Regions from separate parts of the Geodermatophilus sp. SYSU D00691 genome, predicted to be linked through region 4. Evidence: riboswitches for the same ligand, from Rfam matches in the RefSeq annotation. Region 4 holds a riboswitch; each other region holds the start of a gene.
What was found. A riboswitch is a leader RNA that binds a small molecule or an ion and turns the genes downstream of it on or off. The one in region 4 is predicted to bind cyclic di-AMP.
Positions count from the first base shown of each region.

Region 1: it holds a riboswitch for cyclic di-AMP, as region 4 does, so the genes downstream of both, ACI797_RS24115 (NlpC/P60 family protein) here and ACI797_RS05450 (aggregation-promoting factor C-terminal-like domain-containing protein) in region 4, are expected to answer to the same signal.
Region 2: it holds a riboswitch for cyclic di-AMP, as region 4 does, so the genes downstream of both, ACI797_RS01550 (hypothetical protein) here and ACI797_RS05450 (aggregation-promoting factor C-terminal-like domain-containing protein) in region 4, are expected to answer to the same signal.
Region 3: it holds a riboswitch for cyclic di-AMP, as region 4 does, so the genes downstream of both, ACI797_RS11020 (hypothetical protein) here and ACI797_RS05450 (aggregation-promoting factor C-terminal-like domain-containing protein) in region 4, are expected to answer to the same signal.

Region 1 is NZ_JBJGYZ010000042.1:31,661-38,934, reverse strand. It holds gene ACI797_RS24125 (D-alanyl-D-alanine carboxypeptidase family protein) at 1-914, shown strand, start outside; gene ACI797_RS24120 (hypothetical protein) at 998-1,312, shown strand; cyclic di-AMP (ydaO/yuaA leader) riboswitch at 1,478-1,656, shown strand; gene ACI797_RS24115 (NlpC/P60 family protein) at 1,781-2,770, shown strand; gene ACI797_RS24110 (M48 family metallopeptidase) at 2,851-4,116, shown strand; gene ACI797_RS24105 (glycosyltransferase family 4 protein) at 4,113-5,249, shown strand; gene ACI797_RS24100 (AMP-dependent synthetase/ligase) at 5,237-7,030, opposite strand; gene ACI797_RS24095 (SRPBCC family protein) at 7,220-7,274, shown strand, end outside.
Region 2 is NZ_JBJGYZ010000002.1:17,293-24,566, forward strand. It holds gene ACI797_RS01525 (ROK family transcriptional regulator) at 1-256, opposite strand, end outside; gene ACI797_RS01530 (ROK family transcriptional regulator) at 355-1,602, opposite strand; gene ACI797_RS01535 (hypothetical protein) at 1,657-1,800, opposite strand; gene ACI797_RS01540 (hypothetical protein) at 1,945-2,565, shown strand; gene ACI797_RS01545 (alpha/beta fold hydrolase) at 2,609-3,289, shown strand; cyclic di-AMP (ydaO/yuaA leader) riboswitch at 4,040-4,189, shown strand; gene ACI797_RS01550 (hypothetical protein) at 4,379-5,146, shown strand; gene xylB (xylulokinase) at 5,468-6,871, opposite strand; gene xylA (xylose isomerase) at 6,871-7,274, opposite strand, start outside.
Region 3 is NZ_JBJGYZ010000012.1:3,546-10,819, reverse strand. It holds gene ACI797_RS11045 (DUF4032 domain-containing protein) at 1-1,028, opposite strand, end outside; gene ACI797_RS11040 (hypothetical protein) at 1,063-1,368, opposite strand; gene ACI797_RS11035 (ArsR/SmtB family transcription factor) at 1,476-1,808, shown strand; gene ACI797_RS11030 (cation transporter) at 1,805-2,509, shown strand; gene ACI797_RS11025 (cation diffusion facilitator family transporter) at 2,506-3,435, shown strand; gene ACI797_RS11020 (hypothetical protein) at 3,457-4,326, opposite strand; cyclic di-AMP (ydaO/yuaA leader) riboswitch at 4,533-4,688, opposite strand; gene ACI797_RS11015 (TetR/AcrR family transcriptional regulator) at 4,873-5,472, shown strand; gene ACI797_RS11010 (MMPL family transporter) at 5,478-7,274, shown strand, end outside.
Region 4 is NZ_JBJGYZ010000005.1:128,824-136,097, reverse strand. It holds gene ACI797_RS05460 (SDR family NAD(P)-dependent oxidoreductase) at 1-452, shown strand, start outside; gene ACI797_RS05455 (class I SAM-dependent methyltransferase) at 553-1,206, shown strand; cyclic di-AMP (ydaO/yuaA leader) riboswitch at 1,324-1,479, shown strand; gene ACI797_RS05450 (aggregation-promoting factor C-terminal-like domain-containing protein) at 1,752-2,513, shown strand; gene ACI797_RS05445 (YkvA family protein) at 2,608-3,012, shown strand; gene ACI797_RS05440 (glycoside hydrolase family 13 protein) at 3,009-4,724, shown strand; gene ACI797_RS05435 (hypothetical protein) at 4,753-4,917, opposite strand; gene ACI797_RS05430 (DMT family transporter) at 5,046-5,390, opposite strand; gene ACI797_RS05425 (DUF1707 SHOCT-like domain-containing protein) at 5,401-5,850, opposite strand; gene ACI797_RS05420 (DUF72 domain-containing protein) at 5,934-6,656, shown strand; gene ACI797_RS05415 (SRPBCC family protein) at 6,653-7,111, opposite strand; gene ACI797_RS05410 (VanZ family protein) at 7,117-7,274, opposite strand, start outside.

The sequences.
Region 1 (7,274 bases), on a different contig from region 4:
AGGCCGGCGCGGCGCAGCGGCCGGGCCAGCCGACCTCGCTGCTCGTCCTGCCCGCCGAGACCCTCGCCGCCGTCTCGGCGGCCATGGACCAGCTGGGCCTGCCCTACGCGCCGGGCACCGCGGGCCCGGACTCGTGGGCCTGCGGCTCGCTGGTTCAGTCGGTGTTCGGGGCGGCCGGGCTCCAGCTGCCGGGGGACCAGGCGGGGCTGTTCGCCGGGACCACGCCGGTCGACGCCCGCGACGTCCTCCCCGGCGACCTGGTGTTCCTCGGCACGCCCGAGTCGGGGCTCGGGCACGTCGGCATCGCCCTCGACCCGCAGACGATGCTGGCCGCCGACGCCCGGGCCGGCGCCGTCGTCGTCCGCCGGCTGCCGACCGACCAGGTGATCGGCATCGGCCGACCGAGCCTCGGCCAGCGCGCACCGGTCGCGGCCCCCGGGCCGACGGGCGGCGCGCTGCGGGTGGAGTGCGGCAACACCGTCTACCCGCCGAGCTACGACGGCGCCCGGTCGTGGGGCGGCTACCCCAACGGGCTGATCCCGCCCAGCGCGCTGTGCCCGATCGGGGTCGGCGGCCACTCGCTGCGCTGCGACGCCGCCGCCGCGTGGAAGGCGATGTCGACGGCCTTCGCCGGGACCTTCGGCACGCCGATCTGCATCACCGACTCCTACCGCACCTACGCCAGCCAGGTGCGCCTGTACGGGCAGAAGCCCGCGCTGGCCGCGGTGCCCGGCACCAGCAACCACGGCTGGGGGCTGGCCGTGGACCTGTGCGGCGGCATCGAGTCCTTCGGCACGCCGCAGTACGCCTGGATGGTGGCCAACGCCGGCCGCTTCGGCTGGCTGCACCCGACCTGGGCCGACCCGGGCAACGGGCGCGAGGAGCCGTGGCACTGGGAGTACGCAGGCACCTGACCGCCCGCCTGTCAACCCTCGCGGCCCGGAACTGTCGGTGGCCGCTCCTACCGTGCGGACGACTCACGGAGGAGAACACACCGATGCTCATCGACTGCGACACCTGCACCTCCCGCGGGACGGGCTGCGCCGACTGCGTCGTCACCGTGCTGCTGGGCGCGCCCCCCGGCTGGCAGACCGACGACCCGGTGGTCCTCGCGCTGCCCGACCGCGCTCCCGCCCGCACCGAGCCGGCCCGGACGGCCGAGGACGCCGTCGTGCCACCCCCGGGCGTGGTCGTGGAGTTCGACGACGTCGAGCGGCGCGCGGTGCGCGCCCTGGCCGAGGTCGGGCTGGTGCCCCCGCTGCGCCACTCCCCGGGCACGTCCGGCGGCGAGGACGGCCGGCGGACCGGCTGAGTCGCGGTACCCCCGGCGCCATGTGGGGCGATCACGGCGCGCCGCCGTGATGCTGCTCGCAGTGACGATCACGACAAACCCAGGGGGCCCCGTTTGTCACACCTGCATCACGCCCGTATGGTCGCTCCGTTCGACCGAGCGGTCGTCGCCCACCGGGGCGGCCTCGGACGGACACCGCCGAATCGCCGACGGCACCGCCAGGTGTCCGAGGTGAACCGGGGACCCACCGCAGTACTGGGGTGAGTTCTCACGTGCGCCGGCTCGCCGGGGCACCGAGATAGGGCACCTTTTTCTTCCCAGCCCGAACCCGTCAGCTAACTCGGTAGGCGGTCAGCTGAGGAAGAAGGAGAGCCGCCGAACGTGGCGACGTCTCGCCCTGCCCTGGGGCATGCCCACGCACCCTCCGAACCACACCGCACCACCCGCACCCGCCCCTCCGCCTGGCTCCGTTCCGGGCTGCTGCTGGGCGTGACCGCGGCGCTGACCGTCACGCTGCTGCCCGGCACGGCCGCCGCCGAGCCCGGCCGCGCGACCTCCCCCGAGCAGGCCGCCCAGCTCGTCGCCGAGGCCAGCCACCAGCTCGAGGTCGTCCAGGAGCAGGTCAACACCGCCCGCGAGGAGCTCGCGCTGCAGCAGGCCGCCGTCACCGCGGCCGAGGCCGACGCCGCCGCGGCGCAGCAGCAGCTCGACTCGCTCGACGGGCAGATCCGCCAGCTCGCCCACAGCGCCTACACCGGCGGCGACCAGAACCTGCGCGCGCTGGACGTGATGCTGACCAGCGAGTCCGCCGAGGACTTCCTCACCCAGCTCGGCACCCTCGAGGCGATCGCCGGCCACACCACCGAGGCGATCGAGGAGGTGGCCGAGGCGGCCGCCGCGGCCGAGGACGCCCGCGGCGAGGCCGACGCGGCCGCCGCGGAGGCCCAGCAGACCCTGGACACCATCGAGGCCCAGGAGGCCGAGCTCCAGGCGGACATCGCCGACTACCAGGAGCAGTACGACCAGCTGACCGCTGCCCAGCAGCAGCAGGTCGCCGCCGCGCACGGGGGCGAGTCCCTCGCGGCCCCGGCCGTCGCGCCGGCCGCCGCCCCGGCCGCCGGTGGCAGCGCCGCCGCGCAGACCGCGGTCAGCACGGCGCTGGCGCAGGTCGGCGACCCCTACGTCTGGGGTGCCGGTGGGCCGAACAGCTTCGACTGCTCCGGCCTCACGCAGTACGCCTACGCCGCGGCCGGCATCAGCCTGCCGCACTCGAGCAGCATGCAGTCGCGGATGGGCACCCCGGTGTCCCGCGACGCCCTGCAGCCGGGCGACCTGATCTTCTTCTACAGCCCGGTCAGCCACGTGGCGATGTACATCGGCAACGGCCAGATGGTGCACGCGTCCACGTCCGGCCAGCCGGTGAAGGTGGTCAGCGTCGGTTCGATGCCGGGCTTCAACAGCGCCCGCCGCATCGCCTGAGCGGCCAGGCTCGCCACGAGGGCCGGTGACCCCGACGGGGGTCACCGGCCCTCTGCGCGCCCGGACCCTATGGTGGCCGGGTGACCGTCCGCCGCGCCGCACTGGTCGCGGCGGTGCTCCTCGGCGCCGCGTTCGTCCTCGTGGTGGTCCTGCGGACCCCCTGGACCGTGCTGCCCACGCCGCCCGGCGGCTCGCCGCCGGTCGACCCCACCGCCGGGCTCCCGGCCGACGTCGTCGCCCGCGCCGACTCCTTCGCCGCGGCGATCCGGCCGGCCTCGCTGGCCAACCTGGTCCTCGGCCTGGCCGTCACCGCCGTTCTCGGCCTCACCCGGCTGGGCGCCCGCCTCGTGCGCGCCGTCGCCGCCCCGCTCGGCGGCGGCTGGGTCTGGCAGGTCCTCCTCGGCACGCTCGCGCTGGGCGTCGTCGGCCGGCTGGTCACCCTGCCGCTCGCGGTGTACGGCGAGGTGGTCCGCCACCGGTACGGGCTGTCCACCCGCAGCTGGCCGCTGTTCCTCCGCGACGTCGCGGTGTCCACCGCCATCGACGCCGGCCTGACCGCGCTCGGCGTCCTGGCCCTGGTGGTGCTCGCCCGCCGGGTGCCGCGGTTCTGGTGGGCGTGGGCCGCCGCCGGCGCGGCGGTGCTCGTGGTCGTCGGCTCGTTCCTCTACCCGGTCGTCATCGAGCCGGCGTTCAACCGCTTCGAGTCCCTGCCGGCCGGCCAGCTGCGCACCGACCTGTTCGCCCTGGCCGAGGAGAACGGCACGCCGATCGAGGACGTGCTCGTCTCCGACGCCTCGCGGCGCACGACGGGGCTCAACGCCTACGTCTCGGGCTTCGGCTCGACCCGCCGCGTCGTCCTCTACGACACGACGCTCCGGACGCTGCCCGACGACGAGATCGAGTCGATCGTCGCCCACGAGCTCGGCCACGTCGCCACCGACGACGTCCTCACCGGCACGCTGACCGGCGCGCTCGGCGCCGCGGCCGGCGTCGCCCTGTTCGGCTGGCTGCTGACCTGGTCGCCGCTGCTGCGCCGGGCCGGGGCCGACGGGCCGGGCGATCCGCGGGTGATCCCGCTGGCGCTGCTCCTGGTCGCGGCCGGCACGCTGCTGGCCACCCCGGTGCGGAACCTGGTGTCGCGGCACGTGGAGGCGCGCGCCGACGTGCACGCCCTCGACCTCACCCGGGACCCGGACGCCTTCGTGTCCATGCAGCAGCGGCTGGCCACGCGCAACCTCGCGCAGCCCGACCCCCCGGCCGCCTGGCAGTGGTTCTTCGGCAGCCACCCCACCTCCTCCCAGCGGGTGGCCCTGGCGCGCGACTGGGCGGAGCTGGACCGGCCGTGACGAGCCCCAAGACCCTGGTCGTCACCAACGACTTCCCGCCGCGCCAGGGCGGCATCCAGACCTTCGTCGCCGCGCTGCTGGCCCGCACGGACCCGGGGTCCCTCGTCGTCCTGGCCTCGCGGTCGCCGGGGTGGGAGGCCTACGACGCCGGGCTGCCCTACCCGGTGGTCCGGCGGCCGACGTCGATGCTGCTGCCCACGCCGGGGACCGCGCGGGCGGCGGCCGAGCTCGTGCGCGCGCACGCCTGCGACACCGTCTTCTTCGGCGCGGCCGCCCCGCTGGGGCTGCTCGGCCCCGGCCTGCGCGCGGCCGGCGTCCGGCGCCTGGTCGGCGCCACGCACGGCCACGAGACCGGCTGGGTGGCGCTGCCCGGCTCCCGGCAGCTCATGCAGCGCATCGCCGGCGAGCTGGACCTGCTGACCTACATCAGCGAGTACACCCGCGGCCGGCTGGCGCCCGCGCTGGGCGACCGCACCGCGCTGGCCCAGCTCTCACCCGGCGTCGACGTCGACCACTTCACCCCGGACGCCGACGGCGCGGCCGTCCGCCGCCGGCACCGGCTGGGGGAGGCGCCGGTCGTGGTGTGCGTGTCGCGGCTGGTCGCCCGCAAGGGCCAGGACGTGCTGGTGGGGGCGTGGCCGCGCGTGCTGGCCCGGCACCCCGGCGCCCGGTTGCTGCTGGTGGGCGGCGGGCCGCTGGAGAAGAGCCTGCGCCGGGCGGTCACGGCCGCCGGGCTCGAGGGGTCCGTCGTCCTCGCCGGGCCCGTGCCGCCGGCGGAGCTGCCGGCCCACTACGCCGCCGGGGACGTGTTCGCCATGCCGTGCCGGACCCGCCGCGGCGGGCTCGACGTGGAGGGGCTGGGCATGGTGTTCCTCGAGGCGGCGGCCTGCGGCCGGCCGGTGGTGGCCGGCACCTCCGGCGGCGCCCCGGAGGCCGTCCGGGACGGCGTCACCGGGCACGTGGTCGAACCCCGCTCACCGGCCGCGGTGGCGACGGCGATCAGCGGGCTGCTCGACGACCCGGCGAAGGCCGCGGCGATGGGCGCGGCCGGCCGGGCGTGGGTCGAGCAGCGCTGGTCGTGGGCGCACATCGCCGCCACCTTCGAGCGGCTGCTCGCCGGTCAGCGGGAGTAGAGCGCCTCGACCTCGGCGCCGTGCTCCTTGAGGACGACGGCGCGCTTGAGCTTCAGGCTCGGCGTCAGCATGCCGTTCTCCTCGGTGAAGTCCGAGCCGAGGACGCGGTACTTCTTGATCGCCTCGGCGTTGGAGACGGCCTTGTTGGCCTCGGCCACCGCGGCGTCGAGCTCCTTGATCAGGTCCTCGTCGTCGCGCAGCTGCTCGACGGTGGTGTCCTCCGGCTTGCCGCGCTGGTCGAGCCAGGCCGGCAGGGCCTCCTCGTCGAGGGTGATGAGCGCGGCGATGAACGGCCGCTGGTCGCCGACGACGATGCACTGGCTGACCAGCGCGTGCGCGCGGAGGCGGTCCTCGAGGACGGCGGGGGCGACGTTCTTGCCGCCCGCGGTCACCAGGATCTCCTTCTTGCGGCCGGTGATCTTGAGGAAGCCGTCGCCGTCGATCTCGCCGAGGTCGCCGGTGTGGAACCAGCCCTCGTCGTCGATGGCCTCCTTAGTGGCCTGCTCGTTCTGCCAGTAGCCGCGCATCACGATGCCGCCCTTGATGAGGATCTCGCCGTCTTCGGCGATGGCGGCGGAGACGCCGGGCAGCGGGCGGCCCACGGTGCCGATCCGGAAGGCCTCGTCGTGGTTGACCGAGGCGGCCGCGGTGGTCTCGGTGAGCCCGTAGCCCTCGTACACCGTGACGCCGATGCCCCGGTAGAAGTGGCCGAGCCGCTCGCCGAGCGGGGCGCCGCCGGAGACCGCGCCGATGCAGCGGCCGCCGAGCGCGGCGCGCAGCTTGCCGTAGACCAGCTTGTCGAACAGCGCGTGCTGGGCGCGCAGGGCGAGGCCGGGGCCGCCGTTGTCCTGCGCCCGCGACCAGTCGATGGCCACCCGGGCGGCCTTGTCGAAGATCTTGCCCTTGCCGCCGGCGTCGGCGGTGGCCTTGGCCTGGTTGTAGACCTTCTCGAACACCCGCGGGACGGCGAGCACGAACGTCGGCTTGAACTCGCCGAGGTCGGCCACCAGGTTCTTGACGTCGGGGGTGTGCCCGACGACGGTGCGGGTCTTCACGGCGCCGACCTGCAGCACCCGGGCCAGGACGTGGGCCAGCGGGATGAACAGCAGCAGCGAGCCCTCGACCGACAGGAACCGGCCGAGCAGCGTCATGCCGTTGTTGATCTCGAAGAGGAAGTTGCCGTGGGTCAGCTCGCAGCCCTTGGGCCGGCCGGTGGTGCCGCTGGTGTAGATGAGCGTGGCCAGGCTGTCGGCGCCGAGCGTCGCCCGGCGGGCCTCGAGCTCGCTGTCGGGGACGTCCCCGCCGGCCGCGGTCAGCGTGCCGACCACGTCGTCGTCCATGACCCACACCGGGCCGAGCTCCGGGGCCTGGTCGCGCACCGACTCCATGGTCTCGGCGTGCTCGGCCCGCTCGACGATCGCGGCCTTGGCGGCGGAGTCGGTCAGGATCCAGGCCACCTGGTCGGCGCTGGAGGTCTCGTACACCGGCACGGTGACGGCGCCGGCGGCCCAGATGCCGAAGTCGCAGACGGTCCACTCGTAGCGGGTGCGCGCCTGCAGCGCGACCCGGTCGCCGGGGCCGACACCCGCGGCGATGAGCCCCTTGGCCACGCCGGCGACCTGGTCGGCGAACTGCTTCCAGGTGACGTCCCGCCACTGGCCGTCGCGGTGGACGCGGTACCCGACCTCGTCGCCGTGCTCGGCGACGTTGGCGGCCAGCAGGTCGGGGATGGCCTCGCCGGGGCCGACCTCCGTGGTCGCGGGGACGCTGAACTCGCGCACGCCTGGTCCTCTCCTCCCGGACCCTCCATCGGGCGCCGTCGCCCGCGGATCCGAGTACGGGTCTCGATCAATCTAACTGCAAAGTCCCCGAGCGTCCTACTCGTGAGTAGCCGGAGGACCCACCCGTGGGTGGCAGAGGGGTCCCCACCGCCCCCGTGCAGCGCCCGCCGAGCGGTTAGCCTGCCCTCCATGGCCGACCAGTCCACCCAGTCGATCGTCGTCGATGCGCCCGCGGCCGACGTCA
Region 2 (7,274 bases), on a different contig from region 4:
CGGTGGCGCCGATGTCGGCGCCGGCCACCACGCCGGCCTCGGTGCGCAGCCGCAGGCGCCGCGGTGCCCGGCCCCCGGTCGACGGCCCGAGGCCGTCCTGGGCGACGAGGCCCGCGGCCTCCAGCTCGGCCACCCGCTGGGCGACGACGCTGCGGCCGAGGCCGACCCGCTGGACCAGTTGTGGCTGGGTGATCCCGTCCCGGGTGCGGACGGCGTCGAGCACCGCCACCAGCCCGTCGATGCGTTCAGCGGGCATCGCGCCGCTCCGGGGGGACGGCGGTGGTCGCGCTCACAATTGCGAGACTAGCCGCTTCTGCCGACTACCGACAGAAGTTCCCGCTGGTTGCGCAGAAGTCAGGCGGAGAGGCTGGGCTCCCCCGCGGGTGGGCTGTCCAGCAGCGCGGGCAGGTGGTCGCGGGAGAAGAGCTCGTCGATGGCGAACTGGACCGCGCCGGTGACGCCCGCGATGTCCTGGTCGACGGCGGACGGCTCGATGCGCAGGTCGCGGGTCGCCGCCGGCAGCGAGCGGCGGTAGATCTCCTCGCGGATCGCCGCCAGCACGTGCGCCCGCGCCCGGGCGATGCCGCCACCGACGATGACCAGGTCGGGGTTGAACACGTTGACCAGGGTGGCCAGGCTGCCGCCGAGGACGGCCGCCGACCGGTTGAGCAGGGCCCGCGACGCGGGATCCCCCTTCTCTGCCGCCTGGGTGACGTCGATCGGCCGGATGGTGCCGGTCTCCGCGAGCACCGCGGCCAGGGCCGGGCTCTGGCGGGTCTGCGCCAGCAGCCGCCCGTCGCGGCTGAGGGCCCCGCCGCCGGCGACGGCCTCGAGGCAGCCGATCTTGCCGCAGCGGCAGACGACCTCGCCGGCCTCGGGCACGGGCACGTGGCCGATGGCGCCGGCCAGGCCGTGCGCGCCGCGGTAGATCCGGCCGTCCACCACGACGGCCGCCCCGATGGCGTGGCCGCCGCCCAGGTAGACCATGTGCTCCGAGGCGGCGGCGACCGGGTTGACCCGGCGCTCGCCGAGGGCGCTGAGGTTGACCCGGTTGTCCAGCCACACCGGCGCCGACCAGCGCGCGGTCAGCCGGTCGCGCGTCGGGTACTTCGTCCACTCCGGCATGGTCGGCAGCGTGGCGGGCTCGCCGCTGGCGTAGGCGACCGGTCCGGGCATGCCGACGCCCACGGACCACAGGCTGCCCGCCGAGCCGGTCTCCTCCAGCAGCGTGTCGGCCAGGCGCTCCACGTGGGGGACGACGACCTCGGGCCCGTCGGCGATGTCGATCTCCTCCTGCCGCGTGGTCAGCAGGTTGCCGGCCAGGTCGGCCACGCCCACGACGAGCTCGTTGGTGGCGATGTCCACCCCGAGGACGCGCCCGGCCTCCTTGCGCAGCCGCAGCCGGCGCGGCGCCCGGCCCCCGGTGGACGGGCCGAGCCCGTCGGAGGCGACGAGGCCCGCCGCCTCGAGCTCACCGACCCGCTGGGCCACGACGCTGCGGCCGAGGCCGACCCGCTCGACGAGCACGGGCTGGGTGATGCCCTCGTCGGCGCGGACGGCGTCGAGCACGGCGGCCAGCCCGGTGAACCGCTCACTCGGCATGGAGGAACCTCACAGGCCGATTCTCCCGGACTCGCGGCGCCGGGCAAAGGCCGGTCACCGCGGGGAGCGGTGCACCCACCGGTCGACCACGACGTCCACGACCGCCAGGCCGAGCGCGGCCACCACGAACGCACCCGCCACGAGGGTCGAGCTCGTCGTGCCGGTGCTGGCGACCTCGGGCTGCCTCGTGCGCGGCACCGTGCCGCACTACCCGTGGTTGCGGGGCAAGCCGATCCGGTGACGATCCGTCGCGGGCGGTCGCCCGGTCGGGCGAGCGGTCTGGCAGTCGCGGTGCACGGACGGTGACCATGGCTGCGTGCCACTCCGTCCCGCGTGCCACCGATGACCCGGTACCCGTTCGCAGACCTGCCCTCCCCGCGGGACGCCACCGACCAGTTCCCGGTGCCGGCGCGTCGGCCGACCGCCGCCTGGCAGACGACGGGATCCCACAACGCCCCGGACCCGGGACCGGCTCCGGCTCCGGGCCGCCGGACCTCAGGCGGTGCGCTGCGGCGCGGGGCCGCCACCGTGCTGATCGCCGCTGCCGTCGCGGCCGGCACGGTGTGGGGTCTCGACGTGGCCGGAATCGGCGCAGGGTCGGATCCCGCGGACGAGACCGCCAAGGACGCGACGCTCCGCCGGGACACGGGCTGGCAGCCGCTCGAGGTCATCGGCGACTGGAGGGTCACCGGGGACGGGGCCCGCTACAGGGTGGTGGACGGCGTGTGCTTCCTGCAGGTGCACATCCGCGACCCCGACGGCCGCTGGGAGGCCAACGCACCCGTCGCCCGCCTTCCGGAGACCGTCCGGCCCGCCTGGAACATGGGCTTCGTGGCCACGCACGACGGTGTGCCGTATGCCGAGTTCACCGTCTTCAACGACGGGCAGGTGCTCATGGTCCGCCCAGGAGCCGACGCGGGTGGGTGGGTCACGGTGTCGGCGGCGTTCCCCCTAGGCGGGTGACGGCGGTTCCGCGCGACGGCGGACGGCCCGCCATCCTGTACGGGTGCTCTCCCCCACGGCCGTGCTCGTCCACGGCCTCTGGCACGGCGCCTGGTGCTGGGACGCCGTCCGCACCGGGCTCGACGCGCGCGGGGTCCAGAGCGTCGCGGTGGAGCTGCCGCTCACGAGCCTGGACGCCGACGTGCGGACCGTCCGCGACGCGCTCGACGCCGTCGCCGGGCCGGTGGTGCTGGTCGGGCACTCCTACGGCGGCGCCGTCGTCACCGCCGCCGGCGCACACCCGTCGGTGCGCGAGCTGATCTATCTCGCCGCCTTCCAGCTCGACGAGGGCGAGTCGGTCAGCCGGCCCGGTGCTCTGGGCGGGCTGCCCGACACCCGGCTCGGTGCGGCGATGCGGATCGAGGGCGACCAGGTCGCGCTCGATCCCGACCTGGGGGTCCCGCTGCTCTACGGCGACGCGCCCGCGGATGTCGTCGCCCGGTTGCGGCCGGTGCACCGGCAGGTCTTCCGCGACGTGCCGGACGTGATCGCCTGGCGCACGGTGCCCTCGACCTACGTCGTCTGCACCGAGGACGAGGCGGTGCACCCCGAGCGGCAGCGGGCGATGGCGCGGCGGGCGACGCGCACGGTGGAATGGGCGTGCGGGCACAGCCCGGCGGCGACCCGTCCCGAGGCCGTCGCCGACCTCGTCGCCGCGCGCGTATGCACCCGGGCCAGTAGGTAGCGCACTGCGGTCCTCCTCCAGTTCGGCGACGAACCGCTCGTCGTCGGCCGGGGTGGGAGTCGCAAAACCGGGCCCGTAGGCGACGCGGATGCAGGTGGACCGGATCGAGCAGGACGACCGCGCGGTGACGCTGCACTTCGCCGACGGCTCGACCCGCCGAGCACGACGTCCTGGTCGGCGCCGACGGCATCGACTCGCTCGTCCGCCGCCCCCTGTGGGGCGACGCCCCCGAGCGCGAGCACCGGCTGCACATCTCCGGCGGCTTCACCTTCGCCGAGGTCGCCGGCACCGTCCCGGCCGATCTCAAGGCGGCCGCGGGCGCGCTGGGCGCGGAGTTCCAGGCCCCGCTGCCATGGCTGATCGCCGCGACCCGGCCGCAGGACGTGCAGCGCTGGGTGCTGCGCGACCGGCCGGCGCTGGAGCAGTGGTCGGCGGCCGCTGCGCGACTTCGTCCTCGACCACACGCCGTTCCTGCAGAAGGTCGCCGGCGACTCCAACCCGCGCGAGATCGACGAGCAGCTCGCCCTGATCGAGGGCTGACGCCGTCCGCGGGGGAAGTTTTTCCGGGCCCCTGCGCGTCGCCTGCCGTGCCGTGGTGACCAGCGCGGACCCCGGAGCGGGCCTGCGCTCGACCCCGCGGATCCGGCCGGATCCGTCTGCCGCCGAGTGGTCGCGGGTCCGGCACGGTCCTACGGTTCGGACGTCCGGTCGGTCGCTCATCCCCGCCGGGGAGTCCGACCGGGTGCCGCCGAGTCACGTCCGCCACGGTGGGCGCGAGCCGGGGACCCACCGCACCAGTGGGGTGAATCCCACCCGCCGGGCCCAGCCCGGACCGGGTGGGTAGGGCGCCTCCCCGCCCGAACCCGTCAGCTAACCCGGTAGGCGGCCACGGGAAGAACGGAGAACCACCCCACGGTGCGCCCACGGGCCCCTTCCGCGCCCGCGAGCACCCCTTCCTGCGGTTCCTCGCAGCGCACCTGAGCCGGCACGCACTCCGCACGGCGCCCTCCTCCAGGCCAGCCCGGCCTCCGACCGGACCGCACGGCCACTTCCGGCCGCTCGGCGCTCCGGTGGGTGCCGTGCGCCCACGTGGGCCGCACCGCGGCCCGGTACCAGGAGCACATCTCCATGCACCTCAGCACCGACCCCACCACCCGATCCCGCCGCCGCGCCAGGGGCCGCCACGCCGCGGCACCCTCGCGCCGGACGGCCCGCGGCCTCGCCGTCTGCACGCTCGCCCTGTCCTTCACCCTGGCGGGACCGGCGGTCGCCCAGGCCGGCGACCGCTGGGACCGCTCCGGCGGCGACGGGGACTGGAACCAGTGGTCCCAGAGCTGGTCCGGCCACCGGCCCGGGCACTGGTCCGGGGGCGGGTCCGGGTCGGCCGCGCCCGCGCCGGCGGCACCGGCCCCGGCGGCACCCGCCCCCGCTCCTGCGGCACCGGCCGCACCGGCGCCGGCCGCACCGGCTCCGGAGCCCGCGCCGTCCGGCTTCGCGCCGGCCGCCCTGTCCGGCGCGCCGACCGCCAGCTCCACCGCCTACAGCGCCTGGGCCGCGCACGTGCGCCCCGTGGTCGCCGAGGTCGTGCAGCAGTGCGGGGTGTCCACCGTCCTGACCCGTCCCGGCCACTCGCCCACCCAGGCGCTGGCCGCCGACTTCATGGTCTACAGCGACCGGGCCAAGGGCGACGCGGTGGCGGCGCACGTGATCGCCAACGCCGCCCGGATGAACGTCGAGTACGTCATCTGGCAGCAGCGGATCCACCTCATCGGCGGCTCCGGGTGGCAGGCCATGGCCGACCGCGGCTCGCCCACCGCCAACCACATGGACCACGTGCACGTCGCCTTCCGGCCGTGACCTGACGAGGGAGGCCTGACGAGAAGGCACTCCGTGCACGGGCGCGCGGCGTGTGCGCGCGTGTCCCGTGCACGGAGTGCCTTCTCGACGAGACGCGTCGGCCGCGGCCGCCGTCCGGGCGGGCACTACACGGCCCCGGCGCGGGGGATTCACGGCCACGCCGGGGCCGGTTCGACCCCTGCACTGCCCGCTACCCGGCGTGTCGAAACGCTCCGTGCAGCGTGTCGGCGACGTTTGGCGGGCGGGGCGCACCCGAGAGCACGCCCCGGGGCCCCGCCCGCCGACAGCATGCGACAGCCGGATCCGTTCCGCAACAGATGTCTAGGACGTCTGGCGGACCGCCGTCAGTCCACGGACCTCGGCGTACCGCTCGCGCACGAACGGCACGGGATCGGCCTCGTGCACCTCGGTGCCCGGGGCCGGCCACCGGGGTGGGGTGCTCCCGCCGGCCAGCACCCAGGCCGCCTGCCGGGCCGCGCCGTCGGCGACGTACTCCGACGCCGGCGGGACGAGCACCGGCACGCCGAGGACGGCGGGGGCGACCCGGCGCACCGCCTCCGACTGCGCGCCGCCGCCCACGAGGAACACCCGGCGCACCGGCGTGCCCCCCGCCGCGACGGCGTCCAGCCCGTCGGCCAGCCCGCAGAGCAGCCCCTCCACCGCCGCCCGCGCGAGGTGCGCCCGGTCGGCGGTGGCCTGGGTGAGCCCGTGCAGCGCGCCGGTGGCGTCGGGCCGGTTCGGCGTCCGCTCCCCCTCGAGGTACGGCACCAGCACCAGCCCGCCGGCCCCGGCGGGCGCCGACAGCGCCAGCCGCGACAGCTCGGCGTGGTCGACCCCGAGCAGCCGGGCGGTCGCGTCGAGCACCTGGGCCGCGTTCAGCGTGGCGATCAGCGGCAGGAAGTGGCCGGTCGCGTCGGCGAACCCGGCCACCGTGCCGCTGGGGTCGGCCACCGGCTCGGTGGTCACCATGTCGACGACGCCGGAGGTGCCGATCGAGCAGACGACGTCGCCCGGCTCGGCGGCCAGGCCCAGCGCGGCCGCGGCGTTGTCCCCGGACCCGGGTCCGAGCGCCGCACCGCCGGACGCCGTCGTCCCGGCGCGCTCGGCCGGGCCGAGCACCCGCGGCACCACGGCGCCGTGCCCGAGACCGCGCTCGAGCAGGTCGGGCCGGTACTCCCCCGTCGCCGCCGACCAGTAGCCGGTCCCGCTGGCGTCGCCGCGGTCGGTGACCAGCCCGTCCAGGCCCGGCTTGCCGGCCAGAAGCCAGGTGAGCCAGTCGTGCGGCAGGCAGACCGCCGCGGTCCGGGCGGCGTTCTCCGACTCGTGCTCGGCCATCCACCGCAGCTTGGTCACGGTGAACGAGGCCACCGGCACCAGCCCGACGGCGTCGGCCCAGGCCGCTCCGCCGCCGAGCTCGGCGGTCAGGTCGAGCGCGGCCTGCGCGGAGCGGGTGTCGTTCCACAGCAGCGCCGGGCGGACCACCTCGCCGTCCTCGTCGAGGCAGACCATGCCGTGCTGCTGGCCGCCCACGGCGATCGCCGCGACGTCGTCCAGGCCACCGGCGTCGGCGAGCGCCGCGAGGAGCGCGCCCTCCCACGCCGCCGGGTGCACCTCGGTGCCCGGCGGGTGGGGGGCACGCCCCTCGCGGACCAGCGCGCCGGTCTCCGCGTCGCGGACGACGACCTTGCACGCCTGGGTCGACGAGTCGACCCCCGCGACCAGCATCAGCGCGCGCCGGTCAGGTGCTCCACCGCCAGCTGCGACAGGCGGACCGCGCCGGCGCCCCGTGCGGCCGCGGCGTCGACGTCGAAGTCCTCGAAGGCGGAGCGGTCGGCCAGCAGGTCCTCGTAGGTCTCGCCCGCGCCCAGGGTCGGCTGCGCGAGCTCGGGCACGCGGGCGGCCTCGAGCGCCTCCTGCACCTCCGGGTCGGCGCGGAAGGCCGCCGCGCGCTCCTTGAGGATCAGGTAGGTGCGCATGTTCGCCGCCGCCGACCGCCACACGCCGTTGAGGTCCTCGGTGCGCAGCGGCTTGTAGTCGAAGTGCCGCGGGCCGTCGTAGTCGCTGTTCTCGAGGAGGTCGACGGTGGCGAAGGCCGAGAGCAGGTCCCCGTGGCCGAAGACCAGGTCCT
Region 3 (7,274 bases), on a different contig from region 4:
GCCGGCTCGTAGACCTCGGTGAGCCAGCGCGCCGCCGCCGCGGCCTCCGGGACGGGACGCCCCTCGACGTGCTGCAGCCAGGCCCGGTAGACGGCGATGTCGGCCAGGAGCCGGCGCGCCTGGTTCTCCTGCACGTGCAGCCCGGTGCGCGCGAACAGCACCCGCCGGTGGTGGCCGGGCTCGGCGACGCGCGTGGTGAGCCGCAGCCGGCTGCCCCCGCCCGGCTCGTCGACCAGCTCCAGCTCGTCGACGTCGTAGTCGAGGGCGTGCAGCCGGCGGATCCGCTCGGTGACCCGGAAGCGCTGCTCGTCGCGGGCGATGACCTCCTCGCTGGTGAGGGTCGCCCAGAGCTGCTCGTAGCGGCCCACCAGGTCGGCCGCGGCCAGCGCCGGGTCGACGTCGGCGGCCAGCGACCCCCGGCGGCGCAGCTCGCCGAGCTCGTCGACGACCCGGCCGTAGGCCACCTCCAGGTCCGTGTCGCGCTGCCGCTGGGTGAGGACGTCGTGCACCTCCCCCTCCTCGGCGTCGACCAGGTACGCCGTCAGCCGGCCGGCGTCGGAGCGGAACAGCGTGTTGGACAGCGAGCAGTCACCCCACAGCACGCCGGCCAGGTGCAGCCGGACGAGCAGCTCGACCTGGGCGTTCATCACCCGCGCGGTCAGCTGGCCGCACCGGGGGTTGGCGAACAGCGTCAGGAAGGACGACGAGTAGTCGAGGAACCGGGTGACCAGCGCCGCCCCCGCGGGGGCCGGCCGGTCCACGACGACGCCGATCGCGGTCACCGCCGGGATGGCGAGCTCGGCGAGGTGCCGCAGGACCCGGTGCTCGCGCCGGGCGGGCTCCTCGGGCAGCTCCTTGAGCGCGAAGACCTGGCCGGACTCCGCGACGAAGCGCACGACGTGCCGGGCACGCCCGCTCTGCGGGATCTCGACCAGCAGGTCGGCCGGCCACCGCGCCAGCGGCAGCTCCCACGGCAAAGCCAGCAGGGCCGTCGCAGCCTCCGCGGGGGGACTGAACACGAAGCGCATCGGCGCACCTCCTGCCGGGAGCGGCGACGGGGTGCTACCCGCCGAGGAGCCGACGCACGCAGCGCACCGGCATCCCGGCCGACCACCGCAGCAGCCGGACGCCCAGGTGCACCAGGTCGCCCCACTCGGGCGGCCGCGGCGCCGGCGGGGCGGGGCTCGGCGCGGGGGCGGACGCGGGCTCCGGTGCCGCCACGGGCTCCGGGGCGGCCGCGGGCTCGCGGGCGGGGGCCAGCACGTCCATCGCGGTGGTGCGCCGCCGGGGCGCGCGCAGCGACTCGAAGGACGGGATCGGCGGGGCCGCGGGGGCTTCGGCTGGATCTCCCGGCGGCGGTGTCGGCACGGTTCACGACCCTAGCCCGGCGCGCCGGGACCGGCGGCGACGGCCCGGGGGGACGGACGTGCCGGGCACGCTCCCGTCGATTCAGCGTCCGCTGTACAGTCCGCGCCATGATGCCCGTCGCGCACGCCGACGTCCTCGCCCGGTTCGGCCACGCCCTGTCCGACCCGACGCGGACCCGGCTGCTGCTGGCGCTGCGCGAACGACCCGGCTACCCCTCCGACCTGGCCGAGGAGCTCGGGGTCACCCGGCAGAACCTCTCGAACCACCTGGCCTGCCTGCGCGGCTGCGGCCTCGTCGTCGCCGTGCCCGAGGGGCGGCGCGCGCGCTACGAGCTCGCCGAGCCGCGCCTGGCGCACGCCCTCGACGACCTGCTCGGGGTCGTCCTCGCCGTCGATCCGAGCGCCTGCCCGTCCGCGGCGGCGGAGGACGGCTGCTGGTGACCGCGACGCCCGGGTCGCTGGCGAGCTCCGCGGCGCGGCGTGCGCTGCTGGCGCGGCGCATCCGCTGGTTGGTCGCGGCGACCATCACCTACAACGTGGTCGAGGCCGTCGTCGCGCTCGTCGCCGGCACGCAGGCGTCGTCGTCGGCGCTGATCGGCTTCGGGCTCGACTCGGTGGTCGAGGTGTCCTCGGCGCTGGCCGTCGCCTGGCAGTTCGCCGGCCGCGACCCCGAGGCGCGCGAGCGGGTCGCGCTCCGCGTCATCGCCGTCTCGTTCTTCGCCCTCGCGACCTTCGTCACCGTCGACGCCGTCCGGGCGCTGCTCGGGTCCGGGGAGGCGGAGCACTCCGCGGTCGGGCTGGTGCTGGCGGCGGTCAGCCTGGCGGTCATGCCCGTGCTCTCCACCGCCCAGCGACGGGCCGGCCGCGAGCTCGGTTCGGCCTCGGCGGTCGCCGACTCCACGCAGACCCTGCTGTGCGCCTACCTTTCGGCGGTGCTGCTCGCCGGCCTGGCGCTCAACAGCCTGTTCGGGTGGGCGTGGGCCGACCCGGTCGCCGCCCTCGTCATCGCCGCCGTCGCGGTCAGGGAGGGGCGCGCGGCCTGGCGCGGCGACGCCTGCTGCTCCCCCGCCGCGGCCCTGGCCGGGCCCGCGCACGACGACGGCCCCGGCTGCGACTGCTGCCGCGGGGAGGTCGGCCGGTGAGCGCCGGGCACGCGCACGGCCACCGGCCCGGCGGGACGGCCGACCACCGGCGGCGGCTGGCGGTGGTGCTCGGCCTCACCGCGACCGTGCTGGTGGTGGAGCTCGTCGGCGCGCTGCTCACCGGCAGCCTCGCGCTGCTCGCCGACGCCGGGCACGTGCTCACCGACGTCGCCGGGCTGGCGATCGCCCTGGTCGCGGCCACCCTGGCGCTCCGCCCGGCGACGGCCCGGCGGACCTGGGGCTATCGCCGGGCGGAGGTGCTGGGCGCCACCCTGCAGGCCGCCGTCCTGCTCGCCGTCGGGGTCTACGTGTTCGTCGAGGGCGTCCGCCGCCTCGCCGATCCCCCGGAGATCGCCGCCGCGGGCGTGCTGGTCTTCGGCGCGGTGGGCCTGGCCGCCAACGTCGTCGCGCTCGTCGTGCTGACCCGCGGCGGTCGCAGCTCCGACGTGAACCTGCGCGCGGCGTTCCTCGAGGTGCTCGCCGACGCGTTCGGCTCGGTCGCGGTGCTGGTCTCGGCGGGCGTCATCGCGCTCACCGGGTGGCAGCAGGCCGACGCCGTGGCGTCGCTGCTCATCGCCGTCCTCATCGTGCCGCGCACCCTGTCGCTGCTCCGGGAGACCGTCTCGGTCCTGCTGGAGTCGACGCCGCCGGGCCTCGACCTCGACGAGGTGCGCCGGCGGCTGCTCGAGGTGCCGCACGTCGTCGAGGTGCACGACCTGCACGCCTCGCAGATCACCAGCGGCCTGCCGGTGCTGTCCGCGCACGTCGTGGTGGAGGACTCCTGCTTCCACGACGGCCACGCACCCCAGATCCTCGACCGGCTGCAGGCCTCGCTCGCCGGTGACTTCGCCGTCAGCGTCGAGCACTCCACCTTCCAGCTGGAGTCGCCGGCGCACGCGTCCCACGAGCTGACCGCGCACGACTGACCCGCCCCCGGGCGGGGGCGGTCAGCCCCGGTAGTTCACGTGCACGTGGTCCATGTGGTTGGCCGTGGCGCCGCCGCGGTCCTCCATCGTCGACCACGAGCCGCCCGGCGACTGCAGGATCCGCTGCTGCCAGATGATGTAGTCGACGCCGAGCTCGTCCCAGTGCGCGATGTGGTAGTCGACGATCGCGTCGCCGAGCGCGGCGTCGGTCATCACCATGTAGTCCAGCGCGAGCCCGGAGGGGTGGCCGCCCGGGTCGGCCGCGCTGGCCCGGGTGCCGCCCAGGGTGATCGAGCCCGCGCCCGGCACGTTGGCCACCACGGCGTCGGCGGCGCGCTGGACGACGGCCTTGTGCGCCCCGGCGGTGTTCCTGATGACGGCGACGCCGGACGGCGCGGCGGTGCTGGAGGAGACCGCACCGCCCTCCTCCTCGGCGGCGGCGGCCTCGGTGGCGGCAGCGGCGGCGGCCGCCTCGGCGGCGGCCTGGGCGGCGGCCGCGGCCTGCGCGGCGGCGGCGGCCTCGGCGGCCTGCCGGTCGAGCACGGCCTGGTCGGCGGCGGCCTGGGCCTGCGCGGCGGCGGTCTGCGCGGCCTCGCGGGTGGACCGGCTGGCGGCCAGGTCCTCCAGCGGCGCGAGGTCCACCTCGCGCGCCTCGAGCGGCCCCGACTGCGCGGTCAGCCCGAGGGCCTGGGCGACGGCGACGGACTCGCTGGAGCCTGCCTCGGCCTGGGCCGCCGGGTCGGCACCGAAGAGCACGTTGACGAGGACGGCGCCGGCGGCGGCCACGCCGAGGTAGATGCCCGGTCGGCGCGCCGGGACGGGCACACGGCGGCGGGGGCGGGCGGTGCGACGCCCGGCGGCGCGGCCGGACGAGGTGGTGCGGGGATCCATGGGGGGAACTGCTCCGAGAGGTGTGCGGGCGCAGGCCGCCCGGACGGGGCGGGGCTGCGGCGGGTGGGCCCGGGACGCGGCGTCGGGCGACGGCCGCGCGGGTGCGGTCGCGGGGTGGTCAGCTGCGCGGGCGCACCCGGGTCCGGCGGGACCGGGCGGAGCAGATCCGTGCGGTGGTGCTGGGGCACGCCATCGGGGCGGCTCTCCGTTCTTCCGACGGCCGCCTACCGAGTTAGCTGACGGGTTCGGGCGGGAAGCAGCCCTACCGACCCCGGCCCTCGACGGGCCGCGGGTGCGGATTCACCCCAGTACTGCGGTGGGTCCCCGGCTCGCCCCGGAGGGCGACTCGGCGGCGCTCGCCCGGTCTCCCCTGCTGGGGATGTGACGGCCGGGACGGGCGGGAGCCACGGTAGCCACGTTATGCAGCCGTGACAATCCGCGGCGTCGGAAACCGTCAGGTCGCGCCGATCGGTGTGAGCGATGTTACCGACCATTCCGGTCGGTTCACCTACCGACTTGGTCGGGGCGGTCCGTACGGTCGTCCCCGTGGCACGACCGTTCCGTCAGCGGATCGACGAGGGCATCGTCGATCGCGCGGCCGCGCTGTTCGCCCGCACCGGCTTCGCGAAGACCTCCGTCCAGGCGGTCGCCGATGCCGTCGGGCTGTCCAAAGCGGGGCTGCTGCACCACTTCCCCAGCAAGGACTCGCTGCAGGAGGCGGTGCTCGCCCAGGCCGCCGCCCTCGGCCGGCGGGTGCTGGACCAGGTGGGCGACCTGCCGGACGGTCCCGCGCGGGACCGCCGGGCGGTCGAGGTCGTCGTCGACGTCGCCCTCGCCCACCCCGGTCTGGTCGCCCTGCTGCTGGCGCCGCTGACCAACCGCGAGGCGGACACCGCCGTCCCCGAGCTCGACGCCGTGGGCGCCATGGCCCTGCAGGTCTTCGGCATCGACCCCGAGGAGCCGGTGTCGGGACGGGTGGTGCGCGTCGTCGGCGCGCTCACCGCGCTGGCCGTGCTCACCCTCGCCGCGCACCGCGAGAACCGGACCACCGAGTGGCGGCCGCACATCGTCGCCACCTGCTTCGACGCGCTCGGCCACCGCCGCCCCGGTGCCGCTCTCCCCGACCCCGACCAGGTGGAGGCCTGATCCGCATGGCTGTTCTGTTGTCCCGACTCGGGGCGTTCTCGCACCGCCACCGGGTGGGGGTGGTCCTCGTCTGGCTGGCCGTCCTGGTGGCCGGCGGCGTCGGCGCCGCGACCCTGGCCGGGGAGACGACGAGCCAGTTCTCCATCCCGGGGCAGGAGTCCACGACGGCGCTGGAGCGCATCGACGAGGAGTTCGGCGGCCTCGGCGGCGGGGCCACGGCCCGGGTCGTCGTCGCGGCACCGGACGGCGCGACGCTGACCACGCCCGAGGGCGCCACCGCCGTCGGCGAGCTCGTCGCCACCCTGGGCGAGCTGCCCGGCGTGACGTCGGCGACCGACCCGCTCGACCCGGCCGCGCCCGGCGTCAACGCCGACCAGGACACCGCCTACAGCACCGTCACCTACGACGCGGCGCCGGGCGAGGTCACCCCCGCCGAGCAGGAGGCGCTGCTCGACGCCGTCGCCGACGCCCGCTCCTCCGGGTACACCGTCGAGGTCTCCGGCGAGGCGGTGCAGGAGGTGCCGCACGTCGGCGGCCCGGCCGAGGCGATCGGCGTCGTCATCGCCCTGGTGGTCCTGGCCGTCACCTACGGCTCGCTGCTCGTCGCCGGCATGAACCTGCTGACCGCCGCGATCGGCGTCGGCATCGGCGTCATGGGCATCACCATCGCCACCGGGTTCACCGACCTGTCGTCGACCACCCCGATCCTGGCCGCGATGCTCGGCCTCGCGGTCGGCATCGACTACGCGCTGTTCATCGTCACCCGGCACCGGCAGGAGCTGCGGCACGGCGCCGACGTGGGCACCGCGATCGCCACCGCCGTCGGCACGGCCGGCTCGGCGGTCGTCACCGCGGGCCTGACCGTCGTCATCGCGCTGGCCGGCCTGTTCGTCGTCGGCATCCCGTTCCTGACCCAGATGGGCCTCGCGGCGGCGGCGACCATCGTCGTCGCCGTCCTGGTGGCACTGACCCTCGTGCCCGCGGTGCTCGGCTTCCTCGGCCTCAGGGCGCTGCCGAAGAAGCAGCGCGCCGCCGTGGGCGAGGGCCCGGCGACCGGCCGCGGCTTCCTGGCCGGTTGGGCCGCCACGGTCACCCGGCGCCGCGTGGTCTCGCTGCTGCTCACGGTGGCGGCCCTCGGGGTCGTCTCGATCCCGTTCTTCTCGCTGCAGACCACGCTGGTGCAGACGCCGGCCGAGGGCAGCACCCAGGCCCGGGCGGCCGAGCTGCTCGCCGACGGCTTCGGCGAGGGCTTCAGCAGCCCGCTCACCGTCCTGTTCGAGGGCGACGGCGCCGCCGGGACGGCCGCCGGGCTCAGCGGCGCGATCGGCGGGCTGGACGACGTCACGCTGGTCACCCAGCCCGTCCCGAACGCCGACGGCACCGCCGCTCTGCTCACCGTCATCCCGACCTCCGGCCCGACCGACCCGGAGACCGAGCAGCTGGTGGCCGACCTGCGCGAGCTGCTCGCCGGCACCGACGGGGTGCAGGCGTCGGTCACCGGTCAGACGGCAGTGAGCGTCGACGTCGCGCAGGCCCTCGACGACGCGCTGCCGGTGTACCTGGCCCTGGTCGTCGGCCTGGCCCTGGTGCTCCTCGTGCTGGTCTTCCGGTCGCTTCTGGTGCCCCTGGTCGGCGTGCTCGGCTTCCTGCTCACCGTGGGCGCGGCGCTGGGCGCCACCGTCGCGGTGTTCCAGTGGGGGTGGCTGGCCGACGCGGTGAACCTGGACTCGGCCGGTCCGCTGATCAGCCTCACGCCGATCCTGGTCATCGGGATCCTGTTCGGCCTCGCGATGGACTACCAG
Region 4 (7,274 bases):
TGACGCACGCGCTGCTGCCGGTGCTCACGGCCAACCCGGGCGCGCACCTGGTCAACGTGTCGAGCATCTTCGGCATCCTCGCCCCGCCCGGGCAGGCGGCGTACGCGGCGAGCAAGTTCGCCGTCCGCGGGTTCTCGGAGGCGCTGCGGGCGGAGCTGGCCGGCGACGGCGTGGGGGTCACCGTCGTCCACCCCGGCGGCATCCGCACCCGGATCGCGGAGTCGGCGCGCGTGGGCTCCGGCGTCGACCCGGCCGAGGCCGCCCGCGGGCGGGAGCAGTTCGCCAGGCTGCTGCGCATCCCGCCCGAGAAGGCCGCCGCGCAGATCGTCGACGCCGTCGAGCGGCGCCGTCCGCGGCTGCTCATCGGCGCCAGCGCGAAGCTCCCCGACGTCCTGGTGCGGCTGTTCCCCGGCTCCTACGGCCGCCCGCTCGCCCGCCTCGCCCGCCGCTGACGGCGACAGTCGCGCGGGGTGAGGTGCGTGTGTGGCGGGTTCTGCGGCCGGTTGCGCCGCAGACGCACATCGCCGCGGGGGAGGGGGGAAGGATGGCGTCGTGCCGCCCGTCGTGACCGCCGCCTTCGTCCGCGCCCACACCCGCCCGGCGCAGCCGTCGCTGGTGCCCGAGGTGACGCTGCAGGTGGCCGACGACGTCGTCGCGCTGTGGGACGCCATGGAGGTGGAGCACGGGGGTGGGTCGGGAGAGGGCATGGCGCAGCCGCCGTTCTGGTCGGCCGCCTGGCCGGGCGGGCAGGTGCTGGCGCGGTTCGTCCTCGACCGCCCGGACGTCGTCGCGGGGCGGCGGGTGCTCGACCTGGGCTCGGGCAGCGGACTGGTGGCGATCGCCGCGGCGCTGGCCGGCGCCGGCGACGTGCTGGCCAGCGAGGTCGACCCCTACGGCCTCACGGCGATCGAGGTGAACGCCGAGGTCAACGGGGTGACCGGCATCCGCGCCACCGGCGACCTGCTGGGCGGGCCGCCGCCGGAGGTGGACGTCGTCCTGGCCGGCGACGTCTGCTACGACCGCGAGATGACCGAGCGGGTGCTGCCGTTCCTCGACCGCGCGGGCGCGGCCGGCGCGGAGGTCTACATCGGCGACCCGGGCCGGATGTACCTGCCGGCCGACCGGCTCACCGAGGTCGCCGCCCACGACGTGCCGGAGACCGAGGGGCCGGGCATCCGCCGGACGACGGTGTGGCGGTATTCCTGAGCCGTTCCGCGACGCTTCTCACCCGGCAATCTCCCGGCCCCCGATTGTCACGAACCGATCACGGCGGTTACCGTGGCTCCCGCCCGCACCGGTCGTCACATCCCCACCGGGGAGTCCGAGCGGGCGCCGCCGAGTCGCCCCCCGGGGCGAGCCGGGGACCCACCGCAGTACTGGGGTGAATCCGCACCCGCGGCCCGTCGAGGGCCGGGGTCGGTAGGGCTGCTTCCCGCCCGAACCCGTCAGCTAACTCGGTAGGCGGCCGTCGGAAGAACGGAGAGCCGCCCCGATGGCGCGCCCCTGCCCCTGCACTCCCGCACGTTCCCGCAGCACCCGGCCCGGCCGGATGCGGGTGTGCCCGCGCATCTGAGCGCACGCGGCCGTCCCTGACGCCGCCGCCGCCCGCGGGCCACCGCCCGAGCACCCCGCTCGACCGGCTCCTCGCCGCCTCCCCGGTGCCCCGCGCCAGCCCTCGCTGCCCGCACGCCCTCCGCGCAGCACGGCCTCGCGCCCTGCTGCGTCGTACCCCCACCGGAGCACCGCAACCCATGAACCTCCGCACCACCATCGCCCGCACGTCCGCCTCCCGCCGCCGGCTGCCCGCCCCGTCGCGCCGTCCCGGCCTCTACCTCGGAGTGGCCGCCGCCGGCGCGGTCATGGTCAACGTGCTGATCGGCGCCGACCCCGCCGCCCAGGCCGACGCCGGGTCCACCCAGTCGGTGGCCGTCGCCCAGGCCCTCGGCCTGTCCGCGCAGTCCGGGCCGGCCCGGGTGACCGAGGACGACCTCGCGCCGCTGGAGGACCTGGCCGCCAGCCGGTCCACCCGCGAGGACGCCGCGACCGCCGCCGCGCAGGCCCAGGCCGCCGCCGAGCAGGCCGAGCTCGAGCGGCAGGCCGCCGAGGCCGCGGCCGCGCAGGCCGCCGCCCAGGCCGCCGCGGAGGCGGCCGCCGCCCAGGCCGCCGCCGAGGCCGCGGCCGCCGAGCAGGCGGCTGCCGCGGAAGCCGCCGCGCCGGCCCCGGGCGGCTCGTACCAGGACTACGCGCTGGCGCAGCTCGGCGGCGACGCCTCCGAGTTCTCCTGCCTCGAGAAGCTCTGGGGCCGGGAGAGCGGCTGGAACCCGAACGCGCAGAACCCGACCAGCACCGCCTACGGGATCCCGCAGTTCCTCGACTCGACCTGGGCGAGCACCGGGATCGCGAAGACCTCCGACCCCTACCGCCAGATCGACGCCGGCCTGATCTACATCAACGAGCGCTACGGCTCGCCCTGCGGCGCCTGGGCGCACAGCCAGTCCACCGGCTGGTACTAGAAGGACCCCTCTGCCCCCCACCGCTCGCACGCTCGCGGCGGGCCCCTGCAGAGGGGCCGTTCCAGCGTGTGAGGCGGTGGGGGAGGATCGCGGCATGCGCGGATGGCTGACCGGTCTCGCGATCGCCGCCGCCGTCATGGTGGTCACCTGGGCCGTGCTGATCGTGCTCGCCCGGCGCCTGCCCGAGGGGACGGCGAAGGAGCTGGCCCGGTTCCTGCCCGACTGCGTCACCGCCGTGCGCCGGCTGCGGGCGCACCCCGCCGTCCCGCGCCAGGCCAGGCTCGCCGTCGGCTTCGCCGGGCTGTGGGTGCTCTCGCCGATCGACCTCATCCCCGAGTTCCTGCCGGTCATCGGGCCCCTGGACGACGTCGTCGTCGTGGCGCTCGCGCTGCGCTACGCCGCCCGGCAGGTGCCTCGGGAGGTCGTGCTCGAGGCGTGGCCCGGCAACCCCCGGCTGATCGAGCGGCTGCTCGGTGCCGCCAAGGAAGGGATCGCGTGACCTCGTCGGGAGACATCGCCCCGTGGTGGACCAGCGCCGTCGTCTACCAGATCTACCCCCGCTCGTTCGCCGACTCCGACGGCGACGGCATCGGCGACCTCGGCGGCGTCCTGCAGCGGCTGGACCACCTCGCGGACCTCGGCGTCGACGTCCTGTGGCTCTCGCCGGTCTACCCCTCGCCGCAGGCCGACAACGGCTACGACATCTCCGACTACCAGGACGTCGACCCGCTCTTCGGGTCGCTGGCCCAGCTGGACGAGCTGATCGCCGCCCTGCACGCGCGCGGCATCAAGCTGGTCATGGACCTCGTGGTCAACCACACCAGCGACGAGCACCCCTGGTTCGTCGAATCGCGGTCCGGGCCGGACTCCCCGAAGCGGGACTGGTACTGGTGGCGGCCGCCGCGCGCCGGCCTGGCCGCCGGGGACCCCGGCGCCGAGCCGACCAACTGGGCGTCGTTCTTCTCCGGGTCGGTGTGGGAGCTCGACGAGGCCAGCGGCGAGTACTACCTGCACCTGTTCGACCGCAAGCAGCCCGACCTGAACTGGGAGAACCCCGAGGTCCGGCACGCGGTGTACGCGATGATGCGGTGGTGGCTCGACCGCGGGGTCGACGGCTTCCGCATGGACGTCATCAACATGATCTCCAAGGACGTCGGCCCGGACGGCGCGCTGCACGACGGGCCCCCGATCCCCGGCACCGGCCTCGGCGACGGCTCGGCGTCCTACCTGGGCGGGCCGCGCATCCACGAGTACCTGCAGGAGATGCACCGCGAGGTCTTCGCCGGCCACGAGAACCCGCTGCTGCTGGTCGGCGAGATGCCCGGCGTCACGGTCGAGGAGGCGCGGCTGTTCACCGACCCGGCCCGGGCCGAGGTCGACATGGTGTTCCAGTTCGAGCACGTGGGCCTGGACCACGGGGTGTCGAAGTGGGACCTGCGGCCGCTGCGCATGCGCGACCTCAAGGCCTCCTTCGGCCGCTGGCAGGCCGGCCTCGCCGACGTCGGCTGGAACTCCCTCTACTGGGACAACCACGACCAGCCGCGCGCGGTGTCGCGCTTCGGCGACGACTCGCCCGAGCACCGCCGGGACTCCGCGACCTGCCTCGCCACGCTGCTGCACCTGCACCGCGGGACGCCGTACGTCTACCAGGGCGAGGAGCTCGGCATGGCGAACTACCCGTTCGCCTCGATCGAGGACTTCCAGGACGTCGAGTCGGTCAACCAGTACCGGACGGCGGTGGCCGGGGGAGCGGACCCCGCCGAGGTCCTGGCCGGCCTGCGGAAGATGAGCCGCGACAACGCCCGGACGCCGGTGCAGTGGGACGCCACGCCGTCGGCCGGGTTCACCACCGGCACGCCGTGGCTGCCGGTCAACCCCGACCACGTCGGGTGGAACGCCGAGGCCCAGCGGGACGACGACACCTCGGTGCTGGCGCACTACCGGCGGCTGATCGCGCTGCGCCACGAGGACCCGGTCGTCGCGCGCGGCGACTTCACCATGCTGCTGCCGGACTCCGACGACGTGTACGCGTTCACCCGGGCGCTCGACGGCGACCGGCTGCTCGTGGTCTGCAACGTGACCAGCCGGCCCTGCCCGATCGGGGAGCTGCTGCCCGAGGTGGTCGGCGCCGAGCTCGTGCTCGGCAACGTGCCGGTCGGCGACCCCGCCGTCCTCGCGCCGTGGGAGGCGCGCGTCCTCCACCTGAGCTGACCCGCCGACGGCCACAGGGGGAAGCGGCTCAGCTCACCACGCCAGGCGGCAGCCCGCCGATGGTGCCCTCACGGCGCTTGCCGCACCGGAGGCAGACCTCCGCTGCATCAGGGCCGTGCGGCCGTTCGTCGGCCGGGTGCGCCTTGACGTAGGCGTGCAGCCCCATCCGGCACCTGAACGCCTTCGCCGCCACCTCGCCACGCTATGGCGGGGCCGGCCGCAGCCGACAGTGCCGTTGGCCCTGCACGGTCCGCTCCCCGCTGGTCCCGCTCGACCGTTATCCCCAACACTGGCACGCCGGGACGGCGTCGGCGCGGCAGGTCAAGCGGCGGACGGGCCACCGAGGTGGATGAGCACCACCCCGGCGACGACGAGGCCGGCGCCCACCCCCTGCCAGACGGTGACCGCCTGCCCGAGGAACGTCGCCCCGATCGCGAACACCAGCAGCGTGCCGACGGCGGACCAGATGGCGTAGGCCAGGCCGACGGGCACCGTCCTCACCACCTGCGCCAGCAGCAGGAACGAGGTGGCGTAGCCGGCGACCACCACGATGCTCGGCAGCAGGACGGTGAAGCCGTCGGTGCGGGGGAGCAGCGAGGTGGCCAGCACCTCGGCGGCGATCGCCCCGCTCAGCAGCAGGTACCCGGTCGCGCCACCCTCCCTCACCGCGCGAAGGCTAGTCCCAGCGGTCGCGGTGGTGGTCCCACCCGCCGAAGTCGCCGGCCTCGGCGGTGGCGGCGGCGGTGAGGGCGACGACGACCAGCAGCACCAGGAACACGCCGGCGAGGAGCACGAGCCGCCGCCGGGTGCGGTCGGCGGCGCCCCACGAGCCGGCGCCCATCAGCGTGGTGCGGGCCTGCAGCGCGGCCGTCGAGGCCACCGCCCGCCAGCCGGGGGCGACCGGCGCGGCGGGTCCCGGGTCGGGCAGGTCGGCGGTCAGCAGCGGCAGCTCGTCGACGTAGCGGGCGGCGAACGCGGCCGTCGTCCGCTCGTGGCCCTCGTCGATGGTCAGCATGCCGGCGGCGACGGCGTCGTGCAGCCGGTGCACCACGGCCTCGCGCTGCGCGTCCGACGCCCGGATCCGGGCGCGGGTGCCGTCGGTGGTGTCGTCGGTCGGTGCGGTCATCGTGCGCTCCCCTCTCGCAGGCAGCGCCGAGAGTGCGCCCCCATCCTGTGCGGGCGCTGTGCACCACTGGCTACCGTCGGGCGGTGACGGTGTGGATCGGCACGTCCGGGTGGAGCTACGACCACTGGGACGGCGTGCTCTACCCGCCCGGCACGCCGCCGTCGGCACGGCTGGGGCACTACGTGCGGCGGTTCGACACCGTCGAGCTCAACGCGAGCTTCTACCGCTGGCCGCGCACCGCGGCCTTCGCCTCCTGGCAGCGGCGGCTGCCGCCGGGCTTCCAGCTGTCGGTGAAGGCTCCGCGCGGCCTCACCCACGCCAAGCGGCTCTACGGGCCCGAGGCCTGGATCCCGCGGTTCCGGGAGTGCTGGCACGAGCTCGGCGACAAGCGGGCGGTGTTCCTGGTGCAGCTGCACCCGAAGCACGAGCGCGACGACGCCCGCCTCGACTTCTTCCTGGCCCAGCTGCCGGACTGGATGCGGGTGGCCGTCGAGTTCCGGCACCCCAGCTGGCACGACGAGGGGGTGTACGCGCTGCTCGAGCGGCACGGCGCCGCCTACGTCGTCATGAGCGGGGCGGGGCTGCCGTGCGTGCTGCGGGCCACCGCGCCGTTCGTCTACGTGCGCATGCACGGTCCCGACGCCACGCACCTCTACGCCGGTTCCTACCCCGACGAGGACCTGCGCTGGTGGGCCGACCGGCTGCGGGAGTGGGCCGGCCAGGGCCGGGACGCGTACGTGTACTTCAACAACGACGGCTTCGGCCACGCGGTCCGCAACGCCGAGACCCTGCGGTCGTTCGTCTAGCCCTCGACCAGCGCGGCCAGCCGGGCCAGCGACTCCCGCCAGCCGAGCTCGTTGGCCTCGGCCGGGACGACGTCGGGCAGCCCCTCGTGGACGGCGACCAGGTCGGTACCGCCGCCATCGGCGTCGGCGAGCGTGACCGTGATCGTCATGGCGCCGCGCAGCGCCGGGTCGTCGCTCTCGAACTCGTCGACCTCGACCACGCGCTCGTCGGGCACCAGCTCGGCGAAGTGCCCGGAGTAGGTGTCGGTGCGCGCCGTCGTCTTGCCGATCCCGTCGGCGCCGTCGTAGGTCAGCGAGACGCGCAGCCGGCCGCCCTCGCGTGCGTCCCACTCGTGCACCTCGGAGGTCATGCCCGGCGGCACCTTCCAGCGGGCGACCGCGTCGCGGTCGAGCAGCGCCCGGTAGACCGCCGGGCGGGGGGCGGCGATGTGCCGGGTCACCCGCGTCGGGCCCATGCCCGCTATCTCACCACCAGGGACGCGGGTCTCAGCAGCGCGACGGCCAGGCCCGCGACCACGACGCCGGTGGCGTTGAGGACGGCGTCCAGCGGCGAGACCACCCGCCCCAGGGGCAGCGCCCACTGGAGCAGCTCGATGCCGGTGCCCGCGGCGACGCCGA